4 regions of the Vibrio sp. R15-SG3-ISO1A genome follow, and region 2 is predicted to be linked to each of the others. Evidence: predicted binding sites of a transcription regulator. Region 2 holds the regulator's gene; each other region holds the start of a gene.
The links. Region 2 encodes MetJ, which represses methionine synthesis genes. Its sites were predicted from a motif close to TTAGACNTNTANANGTCTAA; they were not measured.
Positions count from the first base shown of each region.

Region 1 (7,500 bases), on a different contig from region 2:
AAGCATTTGCTTCGGCTTTTTTTCGCCTGCTCTTTACGTTTTTTGCTCTTTACGTTTTTTTACTTAGAAGTCTCTGGATTGATGGCTAGGGTGACCAGATAATAGACAGCATACTTTTAATAAGAGACCGTCATCATGAGCAATCCACATTCTAAACCCACCCTCTTTTTTCACTGGTTAACGGGCCTTGGTTTTATTGGCGTGTTAGGCCTTGGCTTGTATCTTGAGCAAATGGAGCGAAGCCCAGCCAAAGGCGAGTTAATGGGGATTCACAAATCCCTTGGCGTGATTATTTTGCTGATCGCTGTGTTGCGCGTGGCGTGGCGACTCAAAGAAGGGCCGATTGAAAGCTCGGCGGTGTTGACCCGAGTACAAGAGATTCTAGCCAAGTCGATTCATGGCATTTTGATGCTGGCGACACTATTGATGCCCATCTCAGGCATTGCCATGAGCGTCGGCGGCGGGCGAGCACTGGAGGTTTTTGGCGTCGAGATCCTTGCTGCAGGGGAAAAAATAGAGTGGCTGCAATCGCTAGGAGGGGCGGTGCATGGGTTTGCCCCTAAGATCATTATTGCGGCCTTGGTGCTCCACATTACTGCGGCGCTTAAGCATCAATGGGTCGATAAAGATGGCACTTTGAGTCGTATGTTGGGGCGTAAATAATCCACGATGACAGGCTGATGGGAATGCATTTCGATCAGAGAATGCCAAGATAGAAAAAGGGTCGACATGAACGTCGACCCTTTTTGGTATTTATTGGGGTATTGTGCACTTAGGTCAGATTACCAACCTTTAACGACACCACCTTGGAAGATGTCTGAAGCAGCGTTGTACACTTCGTCAGTTTGGTAAGCTTTTACGAAGTTTTGTACATTCTCTGCTGAGACGTTGTTTTCACGCGCAACGATAAGGTTCACGTATGGTGACTCTTTATCTTCAACAAACACACCGTCTTTCTCTGGCGTCAGGTTGATAGAGCTTGCGTAAGTGGTGTTGATGACAGACAGCGCAACATCATCAAGAGAGCGTGGCAGCTGGGCAGCGTCTAGCTCAAGAATTGAGATGTTTTTTGGATTTTCAACGATGTCGCGTACCGTTGCCAGTAGACCAACGCCTTCACGCAGTGTGATCAGACCTTGCTGCTCTAGTAGAATCAATGAGCGACCCAGGTTAGTTGGATCGTTAGGAACGGCGATACGTGCACCCTCTTCGATCTCTTCCACAGAGGTCACTTGCTTAGAGTAACCCGCGATTGGGTAAACGAAAGTGTTACCTGCGATAGCCAGCTTGTAACTACGGTCAGCAATTTGCTGATCTAGGTATGGTTTGTGCTGGAACGCGTTGATGTCGATTGAACCGTCATCCAGGGCTGCGTTAGGAGTAACGTAATCCGTGAATGTCACCAATTCCACATCCAGACCGAACTGCTCTTTCGCCACTTTTGCTGCTACTTCAGCAACTTGTGCTTCTGCACCCGCCATCACGCCGACTTTGATTTTGCTGTTGTCCGCTTCTTTTTCGCCACAACCAGACAGAACCAATGCAGATGCCGCAGCGGCAATCGCCAAAAGACCTTTAAGATTAAATTTCATGACCTTCTCCTTGTGAAAATCTTAATGTTTATCTGTGATCCACTCGGCGCACAATCGCATCGCCGATAGATTGAATAATTTGAACCAGTACGATGAGCATCACCACTGTCACGGCCATGATGACCACATCGTAGCGGTGGAATCCGTAACGTATCGCGACATCACCTAGACCGCCGCCGCCCACTGTCCCCGCCATTGCTGAGTAGCTCACCAATGTCACCAAAGTGATGGTGACGGAGTTGACGATGGTCGGCATCGCTTCAGGAAGCAATACTTTACTGATGATTTGCATTGGCGTCGCACCCATAGATTGCGCAGCCTCGACCAAACCGCTTGGTACTTCCAGTAGTGCGCCTTCAATCAGGCGAGCGACGAATGGAATCGCACCAATCGTGAGAGGCACGATGGCGGCGGTGGTACCGATAAAAGTGCCCACCAACAGTTTCGTCACAGGGATGATGGCAACCATCAACACCAAAAACGGCACGGAGCGACCAATATTGACGATTGCGCCCAACACACCATTGAGTTTGGTGTTTTCTAGTAGGCCACCTTTTTTGGTCGTGTGTAAGATAACGCCAAGAGGGATACCGACAGCAAAGCCCACGATACCCGCAACGGCGACCATGTAGAGGGTTTCCCACGTCGCGCCGATCAGCAGTTTACTGTTAAGCTCGAGCCATTGTGAAATCGAGTTAAAGGACATAGCCAAGCACCTCTACCTTTACATTGTGTTCACGCAGAAATTCGATTGCTGCGTTGTCGTCTTGCTCATTACCAAATAGCTCGGCGACCATCATGCCGAATTTTACGCCCCCGGCGTAATCTAAGTCTGAACTCAGAATGCTGACATCGATATTGAATTTACGCGCAATTTGGCTCATCAGCGGTGCATCGACGGTTGCGCCAGTGAATTCAAGGCGTACCAGAGGGTAGCTGTCTTCAACGCGGCTGCTTTGCAAGCGAGCCTCGTAATCTTCTGGGATCGATAAGTCGAGCGTAGAGCGGATAAATTGGTGCGCCAGCTCGGTTTTCGGGTGAGCAAAAATATCACCAACCGTGCCTTTCTCCACCAGTTCTCCACCACCGATGATCGCCACTTGGTGACAAATGCTTTTCACCACGTCCATCTCGTGAGTGATCAAAAGCATAGTAATGTTCAGCTTGCGGTTGATCTCTTTTAACAGCTCAAGAATCGATTGAGTGGTCGCGGGATCGAGCGCGCTGGTCGCTTCATCACATAGCAGCACTTTAGGATCTGATGCGAGCGCACGAGCGATCGCAACACGTTGTTTCTGACCACCACTGAGGTTTGACGGGTAGCTTTCATGCTTATCAGCAAGGCCGACCAGTTTCAGCAGTTCGGTTACCTTAGTGGTGATGGCGTTTTTGTCTTTGCCCGCCAGTTCAAGTGGCAGTGCGACATTATCAAACACAGTGCGGGATGAAAGCAGATTAAAGTGCTGGAAAATCATACCGATATTGCGGCGTGCTTGGCTCAGCTGTGATTTAGACAGTGTCGTCAAATCAACACCATCAACCTTGATTGAACCTGAGGTGGGCGCTTCCAACATGTTCACGCAGCGAATCAGTGTACTTTTCCCTGCTCCAGAAGAGCCAATAACACCGAAAATCGTTCCTTGAGGAACCGTAAGGTTAATGTCTTTCAGCGCATGGATTTCCTTGCTGCCCTGATAAAACACCTTGTTGACTTGATTAATTTCAATCATCAGTTAACCCGCTTGCAAATAACTTGGTGAGAAGTCGATTATTTTGAACTACCTCTCATTTGGTAGACGATGCTATGGGTTTGCAGGTTTAGTGTCAATAGATATTTTTACGGCTAGACGTCCAAACGCCTTTTTTCACTCTCTTGCGCGGAGATTGTTTCGTCATGAGATAGATAAGAAAGAAATAACGCGGGCAAATGGCCTTATTCACAGGCGCTAAAGCGATAGTGCTCGCCTTGCTGCAATTCGCTCGTTTTAAGGTATAATTCGAGCCAAACACAGCAGACAGAGACACATATTTTGGCAAAACCAGCAGTCTTTCTAGATAGAGATGGCGTCATCAACGTTGACCACGGTTACGTGCATGATGAGCATGATTTCGAGTTTATCGATGGCGTATTTGAGGCGACGAAGCAACTCAAGCAGATGGGCTACCTATTGGTGCTGGTGACCAATCAGTCGGGTATAGCTCGTGGCAAGTTTAGCGAAGATCGCTTCTTGTCGCTGACGCAATGGATGGATTGGAACTTTGTCGATCACGGTGTCGAGTTTGATGGCTTTTATTATTGTCCGCATCACCCTGATTATGGCGACGATCGGGATTGCGAATGTCGTAAGCCAAAGCCGGGGATGTTCCAGTCAGCGCAGCGCTTTCTCGATATCGATATGGCCAAATCGGTCATGGTCGGTGATAAGGCGCAAGATTTGATGGCGGCAGAGGCTGCTGGGGTAGGGCAGAAGATTTTGGTCCGCTCAGGCAAACCGGTGACCGAACAAGGTGAAGCGCTAGCAAGCGTGGTGCTTGATAGTCTTGCCGATGTGCCGCACTATCTAACAAATACCGTTAGCTAACAAAGACCGTTAACCAATAAAACCATTGACGGACAACGAACAGTCAAAGGCACAAACACTCAAGGAGTCGAGTATGAACAAGCATTTAGCCTTGTGGGCAGTCGCGGGATTGGTGTTGGGCTGCGCGCAAAGCGAGCAGGCGAGCGCGCCAGTAAAGTTCCATACCTACCAGTGTGATGAGGGCAAGCAGTTTTCAGCCGCTTACCTTTCTGGTGAAGAGGCCGCACTGGTTAAAGTAGAGGGCAAATCGCTGCGTCTCACTCAGCTACCCTCAGGTTCGGGCAGCCGCTACGCGCTAATGGACGATGGCCAAGAAGTGACGCCGGCTGTCAATTTGGCCATTAAAGGCAACGAAGCGCGTTTGAACTATCAAGATCAGCGCTTTACCCAATGTGTCACTGATTAAATCCAAGTTACTGCACCTCAATAGCCAAGGCATTCGCCTTGGCATGGCTTTTAATGACGTAGGAACATGAGCAAAAAACTCACCATTGTTGATATTGCCAAGCTGTCTGGCGTCGGAAAGTCGACCGTCTCACGTGTGCTGACCAATGACCCGAAAGTCAAACCGGAAACCCGCGCCAAAGTGGAGCGAGTGATTCAGGAGTCGGGTTATGTGCCGTCCAAATCGGCGCAATCAATGCGTGGTGGGCGACAAAAAGTCGTTGGGGTGATCATCTCTCGTCTTGACTCCCCTTCAGAAAACAGGGCGGTGAGCAGTATGCTTGCCGTCTTGTATCAACAAGGCTACGACGTGGTGATCATGGAGAGCCAGTTTGATCGCCAGATGACCAATGAACACTTAGAGGTGTTGAAAAGACGCAATGTGGATGGCGTTATCGTCTTTGGTTTTAGTGATTTGGACGTCGCGCGTCTAGCGCAGTGGCAGGCGCGCTGTGTGGTGATCGCGATGGAGACGGACGTTGTCTCTTCGATCAACTACGACAACCAAGGCGTCATCACGCACGCGCTCAATCACCTCCATCAACGTGCGTGCCGAAATATCGCGTTTATCGGCGTCGATCCCTGTGATAAAACCACAGGTAAACTGCGGTTGGACGCCTACTTGAGCTGGTGCAAGCACAACCAGATCGCCCCTTGCTATCAAACCGGTCAGCTCAGTCACGACAGTGCTTACGCGTTGGTGGATAAGGTATTGTCAGAGCGCACCGACGCGATTGTGTGTGCCAGTGACACCTTAGCACTTGGCGTCATCAAGCGTTTGCAAGAGCTCGGTCGTGATTCTGTCAACGTGACAGGCGTAGGCGGCAGCGAACTGCTCTCTTTCCTATTTCCGAATGTCTTTAGTATCGACCCTGGTTACGCTCAAGCGGGTGAAAAAGCGGCTAACGTATTGATCAATAAGATCAATGGTAGTTCTGATCAGGTTCACATCACTCAACAACCTATCCAATTTTAACTATCTGAATCTGTTGGTAATTTCTGATTTAGTGTGATCATTTTCAATTTATGGGACTGTTCCCATTTTAATGTCATGCGCTTTTTGGGATTATAATGTCGAATGAGTGGGAATGTTCCCATTAATATAATAACAATCAAACAGAGTCAGTTTGAATGTCTGCAATCGCAGACTAACATCAATAGAATCCAATTAGGGTGGACATGGAAATGAGTAAGATAGCCAAGCAAGACGTCGAACGTCTGATTGAGCGAGTCGGTGGACGTGACAACATCGCCAGTGTAAGTCACTGTTTGACGCGGCTACGCTTTGTGTTGAACGACACCGGTAAAGCCGATGAAAGAGCCCTTGAAGCGTTGCCAATGGTAAAAGGTTGCTTCACCAATGCCGGGCAGTTTCAGGTGGTGATTGGCACGGAAGTCGATGAAGTCTACAAAGTGTTGATTGAGCTATCCGGTCAATCTGCTGCGTCGAAAGAGGAAGCCAAACTCGCGGCAAGACAGAACATGAACCTGCTTGAGCGTGGTATTTCCCATCTTGCGGAAATCTTTGTTCCGCTACTGCCTGCGATCATCACCGGTGGTCTGATTTTAGGTTTCCGCAATGTGATTGGCGACATCCGGATGTTTGATGGCCAAACATTAACGCAAATCAGCCAGTTTTGGGCCACGGTGCACAGTTTCTTGTGGTTGATTGGCGAAGCGATTTTCTTCTTCCTACCGGTGGGTGTGTGTTGGTCAACGGTGAAAAAACTGGGTGGTACGCCGATTCTGGGCATTACGCTCGGGGTAACCTTAGTCTCACCTCAGCTCATGAACGCGTATTTGATCGGTAAACAAGTGCCCGAAGCGTGGGATTTTGGCCTATTTGTGATTGAAAAGGTCGGGTATCAAGCGCAGGTGATCCCCGCGATGTTGGCTGGGGTCGCCTTGGCGTTGATTGAGACCAACTTAAAGCGCATTGTACCCTCTTACCTCTACCTTGTTGTGGTGCCGTTTGTCTCCATTATTCTCTCTGTCGTGTTGGCGCACTCCCTGATTGGTCCATTTGGCCGCGTGTTGGGTAACGGTGTTGCGTTTGCTGCTAAGGCTGCCATGACCGGCGACTTTGCGGTGATTGGCTCGATGATATTCGGCTTTTTGTACGCGCCTTTGGTGATCACGGGTATCCACCACACCACCAATGCGGTTGACTTGCAACTGATGCAAGAATTAGGTGGCACGCCGATTTGGCCGTTGATTGCTCTATCGAATATCGCTCAAGCATCAGCGGTAGTGGGTATCATCCTCATCAGCAAAAAACACGGTGAGCGTGACATCTCTGTACCTGCTGCCATTTCTGCTTACCTAGGGGTCACTGAGCCAGCAATGTACGGCATCAACTTAAAGTACAAGTTCCCTATGCTAAGCGCGATGATTGGCAGTGCGGTCGCGGCGGCGATTTGTGGCAGTGCTGGCGTCATGGCGAACGGTATCGGGGTCGGTGGCTTGCCGGGTATTCTCTCTATCCAGCCCCAGTACTGGAGCGTTTACGCGATGGCGATGTTGGTGGCCATAGCTCTGCCTGCCATGCTGACACTCTTCTTCTATAAACGTGCGCAGTCTAAAGGCGAACTTGAGCCTGCGAACGCATAACGCTGACGGAGCGGCCTTGGCCGCTCCTTATTCTCAGCGCCCCTTCTTTGTTACTGAAATTTTAGGCGTGATATGACACGAACAACTCAAGAGGCCAATTGGTGGAGAACTGCCACCATTTATCAAATCTATCCAAAAAGTTTTTGTGATAGCGGGGCGAAAGGCACTGGTGATCTCCAAGGGATCATCGCTAAGCTGGATTACCTCAAACACCTTGGGGTTGACGCCATCTGGTTAACACCGGTTTATCAATCACCTATGGTCGACAATGG
Region 1 covers NZ_JCBDGH010000057.1:7,739-15,238, forward strand. The annotation lists gene AC6R0L_RS08045 (cytochrome b) at 136-663, shown strand; gene AC6R0L_RS08050 (MetQ/NlpA family lipoprotein) at 783-1,592, opposite strand; gene AC6R0L_RS08055 (methionine ABC transporter permease) at 1,621-2,298, opposite strand; gene metN (methionine ABC transporter ATP-binding protein MetN) at 2,288-3,322, opposite strand; gene gmhB (D-glycero-beta-D-manno-heptose 1,7-bisphosphate 7-phosphatase) at 3,623-4,174, shown strand; gene AC6R0L_RS08070 (MliC family protein) at 4,248-4,580, shown strand; gene treR (trehalose operon repressor TreR) at 4,647-5,594, shown strand; gene treB (PTS trehalose transporter subunit IIBC) at 5,804-7,228, shown strand; gene treC (alpha,alpha-phosphotrehalase) at 7,301-7,500, shown strand, end outside.
Region 1: metN (methionine ABC transporter ATP-binding protein MetN) is a predicted target of MetJ. The motif match lies at 3,428-3,447, and genes of this name have one in related genera.

Region 2 (7,500 bases):
CCAGCTCAGATTGGTTCGCTTCCGCACGAAACAGCGTTAAAAACGAATACGGGGGCAACGCCGCCAGTTTTCGCTCTGCTAAGGCCACTTCGGCGAAGTCCCGATAACTCTTTTTCAACAGTGCTTGCAATAGGCTGTGCTCTGGGTGGTGGGTTTGCAACAACACTTCACCGGGTTTGCTGGCACGCCCCGCTCGGCCTGCCACCTGAATGAAGAGCTGGGCTAAACGCTCAGAGGCTCGAAAGTCGCTGCTGTAGAGTGAGCCATCGACATCCAACAGCGCCACCAGCGTCACATCCGGGAAATGGTGCCCTTTGGCGAGCATTTGCGTGCCGATCAGAATCTGATATTCACCGCGTCGAATGGCGCTTAACGCCTCTTCTAGGCTGCCTTTGCGCCGCGTGCTGTCGCGGTCAATACGAATGGTTTTCTGCTCTGGAAAGAGCGTATGCAGTTGTTTCTCTAGCTGCTCGGTTCCCACCCCAACAGTGACCAGTTGAGTGGAACCACACCCTTGGCACTGGTGGATCGTCGGCTGCTGAGAGCCGCAGTGGTGACAGCGAATTTCGCTGCTGTGCTGATGGTAGGTGTAGTAGGCGTCGCAGCGCTTGCATTCCGCGATCCAGCCACATTCGTGACACATCAGAGCCGGGGAAAAGCCGCGTCGATTTAAAAACAGCATCACCTGATTGCCTGCGTTGAGGTGCTTGCGCATTTGAGCGATCAGTGGCGCAGAGAGGCCCCCCTCTAAATAGAGCCCTTTGACGTCAATCACTTGATTGGTGGTGGGCACCGCACTGCCTGCTCGGCGAGACAAATGCAGATGATGATATTTGCCAGACAGCGCATTGTGCAGCGTTTCTAACGCGGGCGTTGCTGAACCAAGCACAATCGGGATCTGCTCTTTGTTGGCGCGCATGACCGCCACATCGCGCGCATGGTAGCGCAAGCTATCTTGCTGCTTGTAAGAGCTATCGTGCTCTTCATCGACAATAATAATGCCCAGATCAGCAAAAGGTGTCAGCAATGCAGATCGCGTCCCAATCACAATGCCGGCCACTTTATCGCGCGCGCACAACCAGGCATTGAGACGCTCGGTGTCATTCAATCCAGAATGGACTACCTCAATCGGCACGTTAAAACGCTTTCGAAAGCGATTGATGGTTTGCGGCGTCAGGCCGATTTCCGGCACCAACACCAAAGCCTGCTGACCCCGCTCGAGGACTGGCTTAATCATGTTGAGGTACACCTCGGTTTTACCTGAACCGGTCACCCCTTCGAGCAAAAAGCAGCCAAAACCGCTGAAACTGTTGACCGTCGCGATGGCGATCGCTTGCTCTTCATTCAGCTTTGGTTTCTCGACATCGGCTTCAATGTCAGCACCCCACTTAGCAAAATGAGGCTTACGCTCAATCGACTCAATCCAACCTTTGTCTGTCAACGCGCGCAGCACGCTAGTGCTGACCTCTTCATCAATAAAACGTTGGTGTGACGTCGGGCCGTGTTGCAGCATCTGCATCACTTTGGCTTGCTTAACCGCTCGGCCAAACCCATGCATCAACTGATCGCGTCCGGTTGGCGTCAGCTGCCATTCCACCACGGCGGTAAAGTCGGCCGGTTTTCCCTTACGCAGGGCGCTGGGCATCGCATTGGCTAAGGTTTCGCCAAGTGGATATTGGTAAAAGTGGCTGCACCAGTGCAACAAGGTATATAACGAGTCGGGCCAAACGGGTTGACTGTCGAGCACCTGCTTAATCGGCTTGATTTTGTCCATCGGCAGCGATGACTGCTGCACCAAGGCTGTCACGATACCGACTAAGGTTTGACGGCCAAAAGGCACAGACACGCGCCCACCGATCACTGGAAAAAGGTGTCCAGGGATTTGATAGTCAAACTGTTTATCTAGTGGTACGGGTAACGCGACTCGGGCGATGGTGGGTCTCATTCAGTCTTTCACTGCAGGTCGATGACGCGTTTAGTCTAAGGGAAAAGGCAGAGTGAGAAAAGCCAGCGCATCTCAGTGTCTGTATGAGGAGACGCGGGTAACACCACTTCGCGATAACATCCATGCGTCTCCCTCTCCTGAAGCGGCTAAAAAAGTAGCGATTTCTACCCCAAATCGGTTGATCCTAGGCGTACTATTCATTACTATATCGCGCCTTAGAGATATGGCTGCTCTGGCAGCGGTGTCCTAAATCCATTTTACATTAACTACGTGTGGTGTCCGGCTCTGAATCGGATAGCGACACGGCCTATATTGAGGTTACCCCATGAAAGCTGGAATCCACCCAGAATACAAAGCAGTAGCAGCAACTTGTTCTTGTGGCAACACATTTGAGTTCAAATCTACTCTAGACAAAGAATCAATCCACCTAGACGTATGTGACAAATGTCACCCATTCTACACTGGTAAGCAACGTATCGTTGATACAGGCGGCCGTGTAGATCGCTTCAACAAGCGTTTCGGTGCTCTATCAAGCGGTAAGAAGTAATTCCTTCTCGCGGATAGGAAAAAGGACGCTGCGGCGTCCTTTTTTGTTGCCAAAGATTTAGAGCAATTAACCTATTCACATTAAAACCCGCAGTCATATCTCTTTCTATCTGGTCTAATCTCCAGTCATTTCCCACATATTACCCTACTCGCTCGCATTCTAACCTAGGCAGCTTGACTCAGTTCCTCTAAAATGATTAACCCCCTTTGTGCTGAATCATTTTAACGAGTACCTATTTCTATGCCTGATGACCACCGTCAAGACCTGACCCCTGAAGAACAATTTCGCCAAAAAGCGCTCGACTACCATGCCTTTCCAAAACCAGGCAAGATCTCTGTCGAGCTGACCACCCAAGCAGAAACCGCGCAAGATCTCGCGCTCGCCTACAGCCCAGGCGTGGCCGAGCCGGTACGAGAGATCGCTCAAAACCCCGATAATGTCTATAAGTACACTGCAAAAGGCAATATGGTGGCAGTGATCTCCAACGGCACAGCGATTCTTGGCCTAGGTAATCTTGGCCCACTGGCATCAAAGCCCGTGATGGAAGGCAAAGCCCTGCTGTTTAAGCGCTTTGCAGGTTTGGACTCCATCGACATCGAAGTCAAACATCGCACGATCGATGAATTTGTCGACACGGTCGCCAACATCGCGGATACCTTCGGCGGCATCAACTTAGAAGACATCAAAGCGCCAGACTGCTTTGAAATCGAAAAACAATTAATTGAGCGCTGTGATGTGCCAGTCTTCCATGATGACCAACACGGTACCGCCATTGTGACGGCTGCTGGCATGCTCAACGCCATTGAGCTGCAAGGTAAAAAACTGGAAGACGCCGTGATTGTCTGTCTGGGTGCCGGCGCGGCAGCCATCGCTTGTATGGAACTGCTGATCAAGTGCGGCGCGATGCGCGAGAAAATTTACATGCTGGATCGCAAAGGTGTGATCCACACTCGACGTGATGATCTCAACGAATACAAACAACTGTTTGCCAACAACACCGACAAACGTACGCTGCAAGATGTCATCGATGGCGCCGATCTGTTCCTTGGCGTTTCTGGTCCTAACCTGTTATCGCCAGATGATCTTAAATTGATGGCCGACAAACCCATCGTGTTTGCCTGCTCTAATCCAGATCCTGAGATCAAACCTGAGCTCGCTCATGATGTGCGCAATGACCTCATTATGGGTACAGGTCGCAGTGACTACCCGAACCAAGTCAACAACGTACTTTGCTTCCCGTTTATTTTCCGTGGCGCACTGGATGTACGTGCTAGCGAGATCAACGATGAGATGAAGCTCGCTGCCGTAGCGGCCATCCGTCAACTGGCGAAGGAAGAGGTCCCTGCCAATGTTCTGACCGCCGCGGGTGTGGATTCACTCTCGTTTGGCCCAGACTACATTATTCCAAAACCGATGGACCCAAGACTACTCCCCCGCGTCGCCAAAGCGGTCGCGTTAGCCGCGGTAGAATCCGGGGTGGCACGCATTGAGCTGCCTGACCATTACATGGATATCGAGTAACCTTGACGCCCACTACCAGCCACGACCGTTGTCTCTGGCTGAGCAAAAACAACAAAGCCGCTGACGATGTCAGCGGCTTTTGCATTCAAATTCAGTGCAAAACAGGGCCAGCGTTAGTCGTCAAACGCCTCAAACTCAATCCCCATCTCCGTCATCAGCTTTTTCACTTCAGCGGGAATATCATCTGGACGGTCTTTACGCAAATCTTCATCCGTCGGTAATGGTTGACCTGTGTAAGCGTGCAAGAACGCTTCACACAACAACTCACTGTTGGTGGCATGACGCAGGTTGTTGATCTGGCGGCGCGTACGCTCGTCTGTTAATACCTTAAGGACTTTAAGTGGGATGGAGACCGTGATTTTTTTCACTTGCTCACTTTTCTTACCGTGTTCTGCGTATGGGCTAATGTATTCGCCATTCCAGTCTGCCATTGCGCACCTTTATATTTGCGTATGAGTGTTTAAACCACAATTTTAACGGTATTTATGGCTACAAGCAAAGACATATAGACGTCTAGAAGTGTTGACGTCTTAAAAAATGAGAAGTAAAGTGGTTGGCGATAGGAGTGAATCGGCCCAAACTGTGAGTGTGTCGCAGCACTACACCACATTGGGTGCCGGATACACCTGATAAGCAACAGGTATATCTCATTCCCTAAAACAAGTCACTACTGTTCGCAAGGAAAACGCTATGAGCACGCGCAAACCCGCCACCATCGCGGTACGTACTGGTATCGAGTCAGACACCCAACATCACGCTGTCGTTCCCCCTATTTATCTCTCGACCAATTATGGCTTTCCGGCGTTTGGTGAAGTGCCGAAATACGATTACACGCGTTCTGGTAACCCGAACCGTGGCCTGCTTGAAACGGCGCTGTATGAGTTAGAAGGTGGAGAAGGCGCTGTAGTGACCAATTGTGGCACCTCAGCGCTCAACCTTTGGGTCTCTGCGTTTGTCGGTCCAGATGATTTGATTGTCGCGCCACACGATTGCTACGGTGGCACCTATCGACTCTTCAATACCCGCGCGCAAAAGGGCGACTTCAACGTGTTGTTCGTCGACCAATCCGATGACGCAGCCTTGACCGCCGCCATCAACCAGAAACCCAAGCTTATCCTGTTGGAAACGCCATCAAATCCTTTGGTGCGTGTGGTGGATGTCGAGAAAGCCTGCCAGCAAGCGAAACAAGTCGGCGCACTGGTCGCGGTTGACAATACCTTCTTAACCCCGATTTTCCAGAAGCCACTCGAACTGGGTGCGGATTTCGTTATTCACTCAACCACCAAATACATCAACGGTCACTCCGATGTGATTGGCGGCGTGGTGATCACCAAAACCAAAGCGCACGCTGAAGAACTGGCTTGGTGGGGCAACTGCATTGGGGCCACCGGCACGCCGTTTGATAGCTACATGACGCTGCGTGGCATCCGCACGTTGGGCGCACGAATGAAGGTGCACGAACAAAGCTCGGCAAACATTCTCGACTTTCTGAAAACAGAGTCACTGGTTGGCCGCATCTATCACCCAAGCTTGCCGGATCACCCTGGTCATGACATCGCCAAGAAACAACAATCAGGCTTTGGTTCTATGCTCAGCTTCGAGTTCGCTGGCAGCTTTGAAGAACTGAAACAGTTTGTCGGTGAGCTGAAACTCTTCTCGCTTGCAGAATCGCTAGGCGGCGTAGAAAGCCTCATTTGTCACCCAGCGTCAATGACCCACCGTGCGATGGGCGAAGAGGCGTTGGCCGAGGCAGGTGTCTCTCAGCAACTGCTGCGTCTGTCTGTCGGTCTTGAAGATGCCGATGACCTGATTGACGATCTCAAGCAAGCCTTTAACTGTGTGAAGGAGTCCGCGTAATGACGACATCGCGTCAACTGCATAAATTTGGTGGTAGCAGCTTAGCGGATCCGGAGTGCTACCGCCGGGTAGTCACCATACTCAAAGAATACTCTGGCAGCGATGATCTGATCGTTGTCTCAGCGGCCGGTAAAACCACCAATCATTTGATTGAATTTACCGAAGCGCTCTATAAAGACGGCCGCCTTGCCCATGAAGCGTTGCAGTCGGTACGACAATTCCAAACAGGGCTTATCGAAGCCTTGATTGACAGTGACGACGAACAAGCGCACATGCTGGCGACGCTCAAAGACGAGTTCACCACCCTCGGCGAATTAAGCGCCCCGTTAAGCGAGGCGGAGCGAGCTGCGGTACTTGGCCACGGTGAAATGTGGTCCTCAAGACTGCTCGCCGCGCTATTGAATCAAGCGGGTTTACCAGCCATCGCGCAAGACTCTCGCACTTTCTTACGGGCAGAAACCGGCACGCAACCTGAAGTGGATCGTGGTCAGTCCTACCCACTACTGAAGGAAATTTTGGCGCAACACTCACAGCGTCGTCTGGTGTTTACCGGCTTTATGGCGCAAAACCAAGCAGGCCAAACCGTGCTGCTTGGCCGAAACGGATCCGATTACTCTGCCACCGTGATTGGCGCGCTCGCAGAGGTCAGTCGCGTCACGATTTGGAGTGACGTTGCTGGCGTATACAGCGCAGACCCTCGCCTTGTCAGTGATGCTTGTCTTCTGCCCCTATTGCGACTGGATGAAGCAAGTGAACTGGCACGCCTTGCCGCCCCCGTGCTGCATAGCCGTACCTTGCAGCCTGTCGCTCAAAGTACGATGGACTTACACTTGCGCTGCAGTTACGACCCTGAATCTGGCTCTAGCCGCATTGAGCGCGTCCTCGCCTCTGGGCGTGGTGCCAAGATCATCTCCTCACTCAATGACGTGTTGTTGATTCAGTTAAACTTCGCCTCTGGCCATGATTTCAATCGCATGGAAAAAGAAGTGCTGAGCAGTTTGAAACGCGCCCAACTTGAACCTCTAACTTATGAAGTCCAAGCGGATAAGCACTCATTACGCCTAGCTTATACCTCCGAAATTGCAGGGGGCGCTTTAGGCTTCTTACAAGATTCCGCCATTGCAGCAGAAATTAAACTCAAAGAGGGCTACGCCCTTGTCGCTGCGGTGGGCGCTGGTGTCACCAACAACGCCAACCACTGTTACGGCTTTTACCAGAAGCTCAAGTCATCGCCTGTCGAGTTCATCTCTGAATCTCGTTCCGGTCTCAGTTTGGTGGCTGTCTTACGCCGCACCGAAACCGAACCACTCGTTAAGGCGATTCACAACCAACTTTTCCAAGCACAAAAACGAGTCGGCATCGCCCTATGCGGCAAAGGCAACATTGGCTCCAGTTGGTTAACCCTGTTTGCAGAACAAAAAGCAGAGCTAGAAAAGCGTCGTGGAATGAGTTTTGAGCTCGTGGCGGTGATCGACAGCCAAACCTATTGGTTTAATGACCAAGGCATCGATCCTAGCGCGGTCAGTGAGCATTTCGATGAAGAGTCTATCCCTTATCAGCAAGGCGAGTGGATCCAGCGCCTCGGTGCGATTCAGGGCTATGACGATGTGGTCGTACTCGACGTGACGGC
Region 2 covers NZ_JCBDGH010000073.1:378-7,877, reverse strand. The annotation lists gene priA (primosomal protein N') at 1-1,945, opposite strand, end outside; gene rpmE (50S ribosomal protein L31) at 2,271-2,492, shown strand; gene AC6R0L_RS12135 (malic enzyme-like NAD(P)-binding protein) at 2,733-4,013, shown strand; gene metJ (met regulon transcriptional regulator MetJ) at 4,127-4,444, opposite strand; gene AC6R0L_RS12125 (O-succinylhomoserine (thiol)-lyase) at 4,704-5,870, shown strand; partial or broken gene AC6R0L_RS12120 (bifunctional aspartate kinase/homoserine dehydrogenase II) at 5,870-7,500, shown strand, end outside.

Region 3 (7,500 bases), on a different contig from region 2:
CTTGCATGTAAACCATGTGCGTTTCGAATTTTGAAGACTGCGGTATTGCCATCAGCGCTGGCTTGCTCTGCTTGTTCGCCTTTGAGTAGCGCGATGACTTGTTCGCCACTGCCATCAAGCAATGAGGTGTGTTTTTGTTCAAAAATCAACTGCGTCAGGTTTTCTAAGATTGCTTGGTGTGCATTGTTGCACGCTGCAAAGGTGATCAATGCTTTGACGTTTTCACCATCAAATTGGCATTGATTCGCCGTGGAAACAAAAGAGACACCGCTACGCTGAACACCTTTTTCGCTGCCGACTAACCAAAGCCCTTGACCAAGGTGGGTGGGTGTTTTTGATACGATATCGGCAACAAAATCGTGGTTTGCGCATCCGGTATTTTTGAGCAAACCAGAAGCGACAGCGCTGAGCTGGACCATATCACTGGCTGGAAAGCCCACTTGAACTAACGACGCGTCGAGATCCACTTCTAACTGAACATCTCCATTCAGGAGTGCGACGATTTCATCCGCGGTTTTTACCGATTTTAGGCGTTCTTCAACGCCGTCAGCGCTCAGTACTTTGGTCAATTGCTTAAGAATGCCCAAGTGTTCGTCCGATTTTGCCGCAATACCAATGGCGACGTAGACACGGTTACTGTCACCCCATTCTACACCGTCAGGGAAGTGGTGAATCGCAACGCCTGTCTCTTTGACCATGTGACGGGTGTCGGTGGTGCCGTGTGGGATGGCTATGCCGTTGCCTAAAAACGTCGAGTTTTGTTTCTCGCGATTGAGCATGCCCTCGACGTACTGCGCGTCGACTAAGCCTTTATTCGCAAGTGTCGATGCAATGTTTTGAATAGCGGCAAATTTATCATCCGCCTGTTGCGATAGGGTGATATCAGTTTTGGTGAGCTTGAGCATGGCGCTTCTCCAGCATAAAAGTCATACAGTTCGTTCTCAGTCTGTGGGCGCGGAGTGCAACTTCTGTTGTCTCTTCTCGCTATTTACTTTCATCTGTTTACTGGGCAGTCAGTATAGCTTGAGACCAGCAACCACTTTAGTGAATCGATTCAGCAAATTCGCGCCACAAAAAAGTTTTAGCAAAGAATGGAGTAATATCTATGAGGTTCCCGCCTCAATACTGTTCAACTTGGTTGAAAATAGTGACCTTACTCTTGTTTTATTCTTTGCTGAATCCTTTCAGCTTTTATACTGAAACGTTTCAGCTTATAATTCAACTCAGCGATAGATCTTTGATGAATTATTATGATCGTGCGCACAGATTAAGGTAGAGATATGACACTAGATGAAGTAGCCCAATTGGCCGGTGTGTCCAAGACAACCGCAAGCTATGTGATTAACGGTAAAGCACAAAAATATCGGATCAGCGAAAAGACACAACGTAAAGTGATGGCGGTGGTGGAAGAGCATAACTATCGCCCGGATCTTGCTGCCAGTACGCTGCGCGCAGGACAAAGTCGATCGTTTGGGTTGGTGATCCCTGATTTAGAAAACACCAGTTATGCCAAGCTTGCAAAACTTCTCGAACAAAGTTCTCGAAAAGCAGGCTATCAAATATTGATCGCCTGTTCGGATGATGACGCTGATACGGAAAAAAATGTCGTCAATGCGTTGATCAGTCGTAAGGTCGATGGGCTGTTTGTGGCGAGCGCGATGCCAGATGCCAATGAATTTTATCTCGACATTCAAAATAAGGGCACGCCGGTTATCGCGATTGACCGTCCCTTAGACGATGAGTTTTTTTCATGCGTGATCAGCGAAGACTTTGGCGCGGCGAATGAGCTCACTCACTCCGTAATTAGTGACGCCGTCACAACTATTGGCTTAATTGGTGCACTTCCAGACCTCAATATCTCTAAAGAGCGTGAGTTGGGTTTTAAGACGGCGGCAGAAGAGCGAGGTTGTAGTGTAGTGATTGGCTATGGTGACCACTTTAACCGTATTGACGCGAAAAAGGTGATGCGTACTTGGCTGGCCAACGATGAGCTTCCCAATGCGATTGTGACCACCTCGTATACATTGTTGGAAGGGGTATTAGACGTATTTCTCGAGCAACCAGAGTTGGTCAAAGGCATCAAACTGGGGACCTTTGGTGATAATCGTCTGCTTGATTTCCTTCCCTTTAAAGTGAACTCTTTGCCTCAGCAATTTGAAATGATTTCAGACAGCGCGTTGGCGTTGGCACTTAACGCGTCGGCAAAACGTTACGATCCGGGTATTGAGTTGATTCCACGTGAGTTGATTGTTCGCTAACCGTTTTAACTAAGATAAGGTTACTAAAACAGGGATACTAAAACCGTGGAACTAAAAAGCGCCAAGACGGCGCTTTTTTCACATCAGAGCAGCACGATCATCAGTACTGAAAACGAACGCTCATCGTCAATTGTGGACCATAGAGTCCGTTGTTTCTTGTCTCGGCTGATAGCGACATCTGCTGAGTAGAGTGAAAACGAAGTCCGGCGTGAAAGACAGAGGAATCATCCAAACGGCCTAATCGCATCGTCGCTTCGACTTGTTCAGTCAACCAAAGACGACCGCCAATGTTCATTTCAATCTGCGTGTCGCTATCACCTGCCACATATTTTGTTTGGTGAAGTAGCATTTGACCATACACATCCGCAAATTGTGTTACTGGTCCATTAAAACCGATACCACCGGCAACGTCATAATCGCCATCAAACTGAGAATCGGCGCGAATGATCAAATGGGAGTTTTCCGTGAATAGAGTGGTAAACTCACCGCCTAATGTCGAGGGATTGGCGCCTACACGCACTTCAAAGTAGTTGTAGCTGAAGTTATTCGCTTGTGCTGATGTCGCCGCAAGAGCCAGCGCGCTGGTAAGTAGGATTTTTTTCAAAACAGTCTCCGACATTGTCAATTTTCCGTCTAAGCGCCACATTGGCTTGGCGTTTTTGCCTAATGAAAAAATATTAGCAAGTTTTAAGCCAGCCATTTGAGGTGGGTGTCATTATTGATGATTTAAAATGATTTGTCGCCTACGAATTGAATTGATTGATTTTTTATATAGAAAGCATACAGTGGAGCTCTAGCCATCTAAAAGGCTTTTATTAACAATGAGAGGGAAATATGAAGTTAGTCAGTAAGGTGTCGTTGCTAGCATTCATCACGGTAGTCGGACTTACCGGGTGCGGCGAAAAAGAAGAGTCAGTGATTAAAGTTGGAGCGACGGTTGGCCCGCACGCCCAGGTTGTCGAGGCGGTAGCAAAACAAGCCGAGCAGCATGGGTTAAAGGTGCAAGTGATCGAGTTTTCGGATTATGTCACACCAAACGCGGCGCTTGATGATGGCAGTATCGATATCAATAGTTATCAACATCAACCATTTTTAGACAGTTTTAATCAAAATCATGGTACAGAACTTGTCTCAATCGGCCGTTCAATCCTCATGCGTATGGGACTTTACTCAAATAAATACCGCACTTTAGATGCGTTGCCAGAGAAAGCGCGTATCGCGATACCAAACGATCCGACTAATGGTGGTCGCGGTCTATTATTGCTTGCTGATGCGGGAGTGATCACCCTGAAAGAGGGCGTTGGATATGCGGCAATGCTCACTGATGTTGTGGACAACCCTAAACAGTTCGAATTCATCGAGGTCGATGCGGCGCAGTTACCCAGAACTCTGGATGATGTCGATGCTGCGGCAATCACGATGAACTATGTGATGTCATCAGGGCTTGATCCGCAGAAACAGAGTATTTATCTCGAATCGACCGATGCCCCGCTCGCTGTTATGGTCATCGCGACCCGTAAAGGGGAAGAGACTAAACCTGAGTATCAGCAGTTCGTCGAGATCTTCCAATCGCAAGAAACGAAAGCCTTCCTAGCCAAGCAGTTTGGTAGCACGATTGAAGCGGCGTTCTAATTCGCAGAATGATTGAGAGCCCGAGGTATTACCACCTCGGGCTTTTTTATCGAAACATTAGCGATTGCAAGGTGGGAGTGGTATCGTCAGCCAACATAACGGATGGATTTATTGTAGTTTTTTCTTTATATGAAAACGCCTCTTCAAGCCCTAATGGTACAGGGTACAACCTCTGACGCAGGAAAAAGCGTTGTCGTGGCAGGTCTTTGCCGAGTGTTGGCTCGCCGCGGTGTGCGAGTTGCCCCATTTAAACCACAGAATATGGCGTTAAACAGCGCCGTGACCGCTGACGGTGGTGAAATTGGTCGCGCCCAAGCGGTTCAAGCTTTAGCCGCCGGTGTTGAGCCTAGTGTACATATGAATCCAGTGTTACTTAAGCCCAATTCCGATACTGGCGCACAGGTGATCGTGCAAGGTAAAGCACTGAGCAATATGGAAGCGTGTGGTTATCAGAACTACAAACAGTTAGCGCTGCCTTTTGTGATGGACTCGTTTAGTCAACTGACCGAACACTATGATTCGATTATGATCGAAGGCGCTGGTAGCCCAGCAGAAATCAATCTACGTGAGAATGATATCGCCAATATGGGCTTTGCTGAGGAGGCAGATGTGCCAGTCGTGATTGTCGCCGATATTGATCGGGGCGGCGTGTTTGCTCACTTATACGGCACTCTGGCCCTGCTATCAGAGAGCGAGCAGCAGCGAGTCAAAGGATTTATTATTAATCGCTTTCGTGGTGATATTTCACTGCTCGAACCTGGCCTTGATTGGCTGGAAGAAAAAACCGGCAAGCCTGTCATCGGCGTGTTGCCGTATCTGCACGGGTTTGAGTTAGAGGCGGAAGATGCCATCAATACTCAGCAATCGCTCAATTCGAGCGCGAAGATTCAGGTTGCGGTGCCAGTGTTTACTCGGATCAGCAATCACACCGACTTTGATGCGTTAAGAAGCAACCCAGACATTCACCTTAGATACGTAGGTAAGGGGGAGTCGCTGTTGGGAGCAGACGTCATTATTTTGCCGGGCTCAAAATCGGTCCGCAGCGATCTTACCTACTTGCGCAGTCAGGGATGGGATCGCGATATCCAGCGTCATCTTCGTTTAGGCGGCAAAGTGATTGGCATTTGTGGTGGATACCAAATGCTGGGTCAGTACATTGATGATCCTTTGGGGTTAGAAAGTGACGCAGGCAGCACAGCAGGGCTGGGGTACTTGCAGACTCAAACGGTGATCACCGACTCAAAAACGCTAACGAATGTGCATGGCCAACTCTCATTAAATGGCAGCACGGTGCCTGTATCAGGCTATGAGATTCATGCTGGTCGCACTCAAACCACAGATGTATCGCCCATTATGCTCAGTTCGGGCGAGAGAGATGGCGCGTTGAGTGAGTGTAATCAAGTCTTTGGGACCTATTTACATGGTATCTTTAACTCGGCCGAGGCGACGACGCTGATTATGCGTTGGGCAACCGGTGAGGAGATCGGCGCGATAGACCATAATGCGCGCCAACTTGATGCCATCGATCGTATTGCTGATGCCATCGAGCAGCATTTGAAACTGGATTTACTCTGGCCAGAACTAGAGACACAGAACAAACAATGAAACAACGATTTTCACTTTTCTTCGCTATGTGGTTAGGCCTTGCTTTTCACGCTCATGCGCAAGACAAACTCACGGTTTATGCCGCCGCGTCGATGACCAATGTGGTCTCAGAGCTCGTGAATGAATTCGAGCAGCAGCGTGATGTCTCGGTGATCACCGTGTTTGGTGGCTCTTCGTCCCTAGCGCGGCAAATTGCCTATGGCGCACCCGCAGACGTGTTTATTTCAGCGAACCATCAGTGGGTGCAATATTTGATCGACAATGGCAGTGTAGAACCACACCAGGTGAAACAGATAGCGGCAAACCAACTCGTCGTCATTGCCAAGAAGCAGATCGCTTTGGCTGTCGGGGACGTTCAATCTTGGCAACAAGCGCTAAACGGGCAAAGACTCGCGGTGGGGCAAACCGACACGGTTCCCGCTGGTATCTATGCGAAACAAGCGCTGACTTGGCTTGGCGTCTGGCAGAGCGTAGAGATGTCGCTCGCGCCGAGTAAAAGTGTACGTGCTGCTCTGGCGTTAGTGGAGCGAGGTGAAACGCCATTAGGGATTGTCTATAAAACCGATGCGATGCAATCAGAGAAGGTGACAGTGGTAGCCACGCTTTCGGAGCGTAGCCACGACCCGATTCAATATCCTGCTGCTGTTGTGAGTGACAATGTCACGGCGAACGAATTTCTTGATTACTTGCAAACGCGTGACCCAAGAGCGCTGTTTACACAATACGGATTTTTAGTCAGTGATGCTCAGTGATTACGAGATTCAAGCCTTATCACTCAGTTTGAAAATAGCGGGGGTGGCGGTGCTATGGCTGATCCCCCTTGGTATCTTGTTGGCGTGGTTGCTGGCTAGAAAGTCGTTTTTCGGACGTAGCGTGTTAGATAGCCTCATCCACCTACCACTGGTGTTACCCCCTGTTGTGATTGGCTATTTGCTGCTGATTTCCCTTGGTCGCCAAGGCTGGCTTGGTCAGTATCTGTTTGAGCATTGGGGGCTGGTCTTCGCCTTCAGTTGGAAAGGCGCGGTAATCGCGTGCATGATTGTCTCTCTACCATTGATGGTCAGGTCGGTTCGTTTGAGTCTAGAGTCCATTGACCCACGCCTTGAAGAGGCAGCGGCCACATTGGGTGCTTCCCCGTTGAAAATCTTTACCACCATTACACTGCCTTTAACCTTACCGGGCATTATTACCGGTACGATGCTCGCCTTTGCGCGCAGCTTAGGTGAATTTGGTGCCACCATCAGTTTTGTCTCCAACATTCCTGGCGAAACGCAAACCATTCCTTTGGCGATGTACACCTTTATCGAGACCCCGGGCGCAGAGTATGCGGCAATGAGGCTGTGCCTCATCTCAATTGCGATTGCGTTACTCTCTCTGTTTATTTCTGGCTGGTTAAGCCGAGTCAGTCAAAAAAGGCTAGGGCAATGACGAATTCGCACGCGCTGAACGTTCAGTACCGCACCCGACTCGGTGATCAAACGTTTGATATCGACCTTGCGTTGCCCAATCGCGGCATTACCGCCATCTTTGGCCGTTCGGGGGCGGGCAAAACCAGTTTGATTCATTCTGTCGCTGGCCTTCATACGCCCCTAGAAGGGCGGATTCAACTCAATGACCGTGTGTTGTTTTGCTCACAAAATAAGATCAACGTCCCGGTGCATCAGCGCAATGTGGGTTACGTGTTTCAAGAAGCCCGCTTATTTCCCCATTATCGCGTTGAAGGCAACTTGCTGTATGGCGTGAAGGGGGATGATAAGGCACATTTTGACAAGGTGGTGGACACGCTCGATCTCGGCGCGCTGTTGAGTCGTTACCCTAAAGCGTTGTCTGGGGGAGAAAAGCAGCGCGTCGCAATAGGACGAGCATTGCTGCGCAAGCCAGACATACTCCTGATGGATGAGCCGCTTGCGTCATTGGACATGCCGAGAAAGCGCGAAGTGATGCCGTATCTTGAGCAGCTTGCTGCCGATATCGACGTGCCTATTCTTTATGTTTCCCACAGCTT
Region 3 covers NZ_JCBDGH010000030.1:73,034-80,533, forward strand. The annotation lists gene fruB (fused PTS fructose transporter subunit IIA/HPr protein) at 1-905, opposite strand, end outside; gene cra (catabolite repressor/activator) at 1,281-2,258, shown strand; gene AC6R0L_RS03590 (hypothetical protein) at 2,359-2,877, opposite strand; gene AC6R0L_RS03595 (MetQ/NlpA family ABC transporter substrate-binding protein) at 3,093-3,890, shown strand; gene AC6R0L_RS03600 (cobyric acid synthase) at 4,020-5,495, shown strand; gene modA (molybdate ABC transporter substrate-binding protein) at 5,492-6,247, shown strand; gene modB (molybdate ABC transporter permease subunit) at 6,237-6,923, shown strand; gene modC (molybdenum ABC transporter ATP-binding protein ModC) at 6,920-7,500, shown strand, end outside.
Region 3: AC6R0L_RS03595 (MetQ/NlpA family ABC transporter substrate-binding protein) is a predicted target of MetJ. The motif match lies at 3,044-3,063, and genes of this name have one in related genera.

Region 4 (7,500 bases), on a different contig from region 2:
ATCATAAACTCATCACCGCCAAAACGTATTGCCAAAACCGAGTCTGGAAGAGCGTGCTGCATAAGCTTGGCGACTTTCTCAATGGTTTTGTCTCCCACCAGATGCCCTAGCTCATCGTTAATCTGTTTGAAGTTATCGATATCGGTCATTATCACGCTAAGGGGCAGATGTTCCTCTTTCGATTGACGAACTAGAGAAGGCAGTAACAAGTCCATCGCTCGTCGGTTATAGAGTCCTGTCAGTGGATCCTTTTGTGACAACTGATGGATGGAGTCGAGCAATCTTGCATTGATGAGCCATAGCATGCTCAGGCTAATGGCAACCATTAATATGATGCAGAATAGGTAGGTCAGGGCATGAATCAGTCCAGAACTCATATAACTGCTAATCGTAGGCCCGAGCGCGGTATAGACGAGGCGAAACACCATAAAACTGCCATAGCTGGCAAATGGGATCACCATCATGAGAAGTGGAAACTTGGCATCGTCCTTCTCGCCCTTAAGCAGTGCCCAAGCCGCGAAAAAACAGCAGGCGCTGAGGTAGGCGCTTAAGATAAGGATACGGACGTTGATGGATGGCATTACATAGGTAAAGAAAACAAACAGTAGACCTGCTAGCAGCAATGCCCCCTCTAGCCATTGCACTCCTTTACTGTGATAGGCGCGAATCGCGCAGATGCCTTTCACGGTAAAAAGAAAACCCAGCATGATGAGGGTATTGGCGAGCACTATGGTCAGCCACTCTGGCGCGTTTCCTCGAAAACCTAAAAACATCGGCCCTAAGCCAATCATAAAGATGCCAGCGGCCAGTCGGTTCAATCCTTGAACTTGTTTCTGCGAGGTTTGATAAAAGAACAAGCCCGAAGAATAGATAAAGGAGAAGACGATAACCGTGAAGTTAAGTGTGCGAATGTCTAAAGAGAGGTTGTCCATAACGTAGCCAAAGATGGGGGCGCCTATCGAAGAGTCATAGTAGACATTTTGCTTGGCGATAGCTGCAATCGGATGTCATTTATCCGATACAGGTAGAAAAATGCCAGCGTATTTTGCTGGCATCTATGCACATTGCTGCGGACACTAGGCCTGTTTCTCTGCCCGTTTGGCTTTCTCTACCATTGGGGTAATGGTAGAGCCTTGCACTAAGATGGAAAACACCACCACAGAGTAAGTCATAACCAGGATGATCTCTTTAACGTCAATGAGCTTATCTTGAATGACCCAAATGCCAGAGGGAATGGAGAGTGCCATGGCCAGCGCTAATCCACCTCTTAGGCCGCCCCAGGTAAGGATTTTGACTGACCAAGGGTTGTAGGTGCGATAGCGCTTAAACCCTACGTAAGAGAAAAACACGCTTAGATAACGCGAAAGCAAGACCAAAGGAACGGCGACCGCCATCATGATCCAGTCTTCTTGATGGAATTCAAACAGCAACATCGACATACCGATCAAAAGGAACAAGACGCCGTTAAGGAATTCATCGATCAGCTCCCAGAAATGGTCGAGGTGATCTTCACTCTCTTTTGAAAAGCCGATAAAGCGCGTCCAGTTACCGATCATGATTCCTGAGACCACCATTGCTAACGGGCCCGACACATGCAAAATCTCGGCAAAGGCATAACCTGCGGTGGGAATGCCGATGGTCAGCAGCAGCTCCATAGAGTGATCATCGGTCGCGCTGATCAGGTAGTGGAACAAGAGCCCTAGGGCAAAGCCATACACAATGCCACCTACCGCTTCTTGTGCGAACAGCAAGGTGACGCTGCCCAGTGTCGGCGTGTCGTGACCAAAAGCGATAGTGTAAAGAGTGACGAAAATGACCAAGCCAAAGCCGTCGTTAAAAAGGGACTCTCCCTCAATTTGGGTTGAGATACGTTTGGGGGCATCGAGCTTTTTGACGATCGCTAACACGGCAATCGGGTCCGTCGGAGAGATCAGTGCCCCGAAGAGTAAGCAGTACACCAGATCAAACGGAATGTGCAGCCATTGGCAAAAACCATAAAGACCAAATCCGATGAAGAACGTCGAAAACAGCGTGGCGCCCAAGGCTAAGACAGTGATCTCCCATTTTTGATCTTTAAGGTTGGGCAGTTTGATGCCCAATCCGCCAGCAAAGAGGAGAAAGCCGAGAATCCCCTTCAACAAAAAATCTTCGAAGTTGATGCTGGCGACCGTCTTTGACGCAATTTCTGTCAGTTGGAACCAATCATTTTGGCCTGCAACCAAAATGAGTAACGACAGCACCATAGAGCCCGCAGTGATGGCGATGGTGGTCTGCATTTTACCTATCTTGCTGTTTACAAAGGCAATCAGCATTGCCGCAGCCGATAAAAAGCAGAGTGTGGAGTAGACTGACATGAGTGTTCCAGTGTGTAACAAATTATGAACAAGAATTTTGTTACTGACTTGTTCAAATAGCAAATGATTTTTACCCGTGGTGTGAGACGTATTTTTACCGTTTAGACGTCTAGACTCCTTTTTGAACTGTGATAGGATGGGGAAATAACGAAAGGAATGAGGCAGTACTGTGGGAAGTAATGTAAGGCAGCAAATCGAAGCGCAATTGCAACAACGGATACTTTTGATCGATGGTGGCATGGGCACCATGATCCAAGATTACAAGCTCGAAGAGCAAGATTATCGTGGTACGCGTTTCGCCGATTGGCATTGTGATTTAAAAGGGAACAACGATCTGTTGGTGTTGACTCAGCCTGCATTGATCAAAGAGATCCACAGCGCCTATTTAGAAGCCGGTGCGGATATTCTCGAAACCAATACCTTTAATGCCACCACGATTGCGATGGCCGACTACGACATGCAGAGTTTAAGCGAAGAGATTAACTTCGCAGCGGCCCAACTTGCACGTGAGGCGGCCGATGAATGGACGGCAAAAACGCCGGACAAACCTCGCTATGTCGCGGGCGTGTTGGGCCCAACCAACCGCACCTGTTCCATCTCTCCTGATGTGAACGACCCAGGTTATCGCAATGTCAGTTTTGATCAGTTGGTCGAGGCGTACTCTGAGTCAACGCGCGCCCTAATCAAAGGCGGCAGCGATCTGATTCTTATCGAAACCATTTTTGACACCCTCAACGCCAAAGCGTGTGCGTTTGCCGTTGACTGCGTATTTGAAGAGCTCGGCATTAGCCTGCCTGTGATGATTTCAGGGACAATTACCGATGCCTCTGGACGTACGCTCTCTGGCCAGACTACCGAAGCTTTTTACAACTCACTGCGTCACGTTAGACCGTTATCGTTTGGCTTGAACTGCGCACTTGGCCCTGATGAACTGCGTCCATACGTCGATGAACTCTCGCGTATTTCGGAGTCTTTTGTCTCGGCGCACCCAAACGCCGGTTTGCCGAATGCGTTTGGTGAGTATGACTTGTCGCCACAAGAGATGGCACAACATGTTGAGGAGTGGGCGAAAAGCGGCTTTCTTAACTTAATTGGTGGCTGTTGTGGTACCACGCCAGAGCATATTCGTGAAATGGCTCGTGTGGTCGATGGTGTAGCGCCGCGCGCTCTGCCAGAGCTCCCTGTCGCGTGCCGTTTGTCAGGGTTAGAGCCGCTCACTATTGAGAAAGAGACGCTATTTATTAACGTCGGCGAGCGAACTAACGTCACGGGCTCGGCACGATTCAAGCGTCTTATTAAAGAAGAGCAGTATGATGAAGCGTTGGAAGTGGCCCGTCAGCAAGTGGAAAACGGCGCGCAAATCATCGATATCAATATGGATGAAGGCATGCTTGATGCGCAGGCCTGCATGGTACGCTTCCTTAACTTGTGCGCCTCTGAGCCTGAAATCTCCCGCGTGCCGATTATGGTTGACTCGTCGAAGTGGGAGGTGATTGAAGCGGGTCTGAAATGCATCCAAGGCAAAGGCATCGTTAACTCGATCTCGCTCAAAGAAGGCAAAGAGAAATTCATTGAGCAGGCCAAGCTGATCCGACGCTACGGCGCCGCTGTGATTGTGATGGCGTTTGATGAAGTGGGTCAGGCGGAGACACGTGAACGCAAACTCCAAATCTGTACGAACGCGTATCGTATTTTGGTTGACGAAGTGGGCTTCCCGCCGGAAGACATCATTTTTGACCCGAATATCTTCGCGGTGGCCACCGGTATTGAAGAGCACAACAACTACGCTGTTGATTTCATTGAGGCCGTAGCAGACATCAAACGCGATCTGCCGTATGCGATGATTTCAGGTGGCGTGTCCAACGTATCGTTCTCGTTTCGCGGTAATAACTATGTACGCGAAGCGATTCATGCGGTGTTCCTCTACCACTGTTTCAAGAACGGCATGGACATGGGCATCGTCAACGCCGGTCAGTTAGAAATTTACGACAACGTCCCAGACAAGCTGCGTGAAGCGGTAGAGGATGTGGTGCTTAACCGCCGCTTTGATGCTACCGAGCGCTTATTGGATATTGCCGGCGAATACGCCGAAAAAGGGGTCGGCAAAGAAGAGGATGCCTCAGCACTGGAATGGCGCACATGGCCTGTTGAAAAGCGTTTAGAACATGCGCTAGTGAAAGGCATCACCGAGTTTATTGTTGACGATACAGAAGAGGCGCGAGTCAATGCGAGCAAGCCTCTCGAGGTCATCGAAGGGCCACTGATGGATGGCATGAACGTGGTTGGAGACCTGTTTGGTGAAGGGAAAATGTTCCTTCCTCAAGTGGTGAAATCCGCGCGTGTGATGAAGCAAGCCGTGGCTCACCTAGAGCCGTACATTAATGCAGAGAAACAAGCAGGCTCGACCAACGGTAAGATTCTGCTGGCGACCGTAAAAGGCGATGTTCACGACATAGGTAAAAACATCGTTGGTGTGGTGCTGCAGTGTAATAACTACGAAATCATCGACTTAGGTGTGATGGTGCCGTGCGAGCAAATCCTAAAAGTCGCGAAAGAAGAGAAGGTGGACATCATTGGTTTGTCTGGCTTGATCACCCCATCGTTGGACGAAATGGTGCATGTCGCCAAAGAGATGGAGCGCCTCAACTTCGATTTGCCACTCTTGATTGGCGGCGCGACCACATCGAAAGCGCATACCGCAGTGAAAATTGAGCAAAATTACTCACAACCTGTGGTGTATGTGAATAATGCCTCACGAGCGGTCGGGGTCTGTTCCTCACTGTTGTCTGAGACGTTAAAGCCGGCGTTTGTTGAAAAGCTGCAAGCGGACTATGACGTGGTGCGCGATCAACATAACCGTAAGAAACCCCGCACTAAGCCGGTAAGCTTAGAGCAGGCGCAAAGCAATAAAGTGGCAATTGATTGGCAAAGCTACACGCCGCCGGTTCCTTTGAAACCCGGTGTGCATGTGTTTGATGATTTTGATATTGCAACGCTGCGCCAATACATCGATTGGACGCCATTCTTTATGACGTGGTCCTTGGTCGGTAAATACCCAGCAATCTTTGATCATGAAGAGGTCGGTGAAGAGGCGAAACGCTTGTTCGAAGATGCCAACGCTCTGTTGGATCGCGTTGAAAAAGAGGGCTTGATGCAAGCCCGCGGCATGTGTGCTTTGTTCCCTGCGGCCAGCGTTGGCGATGACATTGAAGTGTACACCGATGAGTCGCGTACCGAGGTGGCTAAAGTGTTGCACAACTTACGTCAACAGACGGAAAAACCTAAAGGTTACAACTACTGTTTGTCGGATTACATCGCACCGAAATCATCCGGTAAAGCGGATTGGATTGGCGCGTTTGCGGTGACAGGGGGCATCAATGAGCGTGAGTTGGCCGATGAATACAAAGCGCAAGGGGATGATTACAATGCCATTATGATTCAGGCGGTGGCAGACCGTTTGGCCGAAGCGTTCGCCGAGTACTTGCATGAGCGGGTGCGCAAAGAGATCTGGGGCTACGCGGCCGATGAGAACTTATCCAACGAGGAGTTGATTCGCGAGAAATATCAAGGCATTCGTCCTGCACCGGGCTATCCTGCGTGTCCTGAGCACACAGAGAAGGGCGCAATTTGGGAGCTGATGGACGTTGAAAACACCATAGGCATGACGCTGACGTCGAGCTATGCGATGTTCCCTGGCGCTTCTGTCTCAGGTTGGTACTTCTCTCACCCTGACTCGCGCTACTTTGCCGTTGCTCAAATCCAGCAAGATCAGGTGGAGAGCTATGCACAGCGCAAAGGTTGGGACATGTTGGAAGCGGAGAAGTGGCTTGGTCCCAATATCAATGGGTAATCTACTCTCTTAGCGCTTGCGCTGAGTGTCACTAACAAAAAGCGCGGCCCTTGGGTCGCGCTTTGTCTTTTTGAAATATCTGTTGAATATATGTTGAATATATGTTGAATATCTGGTGGCGGCTGAGTTAAACAAACAGCGTCGCTAAGCCTAAAAAGACCGACAGACCGATGACGTCGGTGACGGTAGTGAGCGCCATGCCGCCTGCCAATGCAGGGTCGATGTTCATTTTTTTCAGCAGCACAGGAATCATCACGCCAGCCACACCGGCAACAAATAAGTTGGTGAGCATGGCGGCAGAGATTATGCCTCCAAGCATCCAGTCGCCTTTCCAAGCAATGACGATCCCGCCGATGATCAATGCCCACAAAATGCCGTTAAGCAGACCGATGGCGGCTTCTTTCATTAATAGTTCACGTTTGTTGGCATCACCGATATGGCCCAATGCCAAGCCACGGATGACGAGCGCGACCGTCTGGTTGCCTGCCACGCCGCCCATCGAAGGCACTATGGTCATCAAGACGGCAATAGCGGCCATCTGCTCGAGAGTGGCTTCAAACATGTTCGAGACTGAGGCCGCTGCAAGCGCCGCCAACACGTTGGCCCCAAGCCAAATGCTGCGTTTACGGGCTGATTTGACCACGGGCGCAAAGGTATCTTCGTCGTCATCCATACCGGCCATGCTCATCATGGAGTGCTCGGCATCTTCTCGGATGACATCGACCACATCATCGATGGTAATACGCCCAACCAGATGTTTGCTCTCATCGATAACCGGCGCTGAGACCCAATTACGGCGCTCAAACAAGCTGGCGACGTCGGAGTCACTCATGGTCACTTCGATAGCCTCATCCGCATCTTCCATCACTTCGGCAACTTTGATGTCGGGCTGAGTCGTAATGAGCGTGGTAATGGGCAGTTCACCAATAAGGTGGTTCTCTTCATCAATGACATACAAGGCATCGGTCGCTTCAGGCAGCTCGCCTTTCATGCGCAGATAACGCAGCACGACATCCACATCGACATCACCACGAATGGTGATGACGTCGGTATTCATTAGACCACCGGCTGAGTCCTCTGGGTAAGAGAGCGCGGTTTCAATGCGCAGACGCTCTGTCGAATCCATTTGTGACAGAACTTCTCTAGAGAGATCATCCGGTAGGCTTCGCAGTACGTAAGCGACATCGTCGGTGTCCATCCCTTCGGTGGCTTCGGCGAGCTTTTCTGGTGCCATTTTGGACACCAAGTCGTCTTTGACGTCTTCGTTTAGCTCGTCGAGGATTTCACCGTAATCTT
Region 4 covers NZ_JCBDGH010000076.1:45,939-53,438, reverse strand. The annotation lists gene AC6R0L_RS12865 (GGDEF domain-containing protein) at 1-932, opposite strand, end outside; gene AC6R0L_RS12860 (cation:proton antiporter) at 1,077-2,354, opposite strand; gene metH (methionine synthase) at 2,524-6,204, shown strand; gene mgtE (magnesium transporter) at 6,332-7,500, opposite strand, start outside.
Region 4: metH (methionine synthase) is a predicted target of MetJ. The motif match lies at 2,456-2,475, and genes of this name have one in related genera.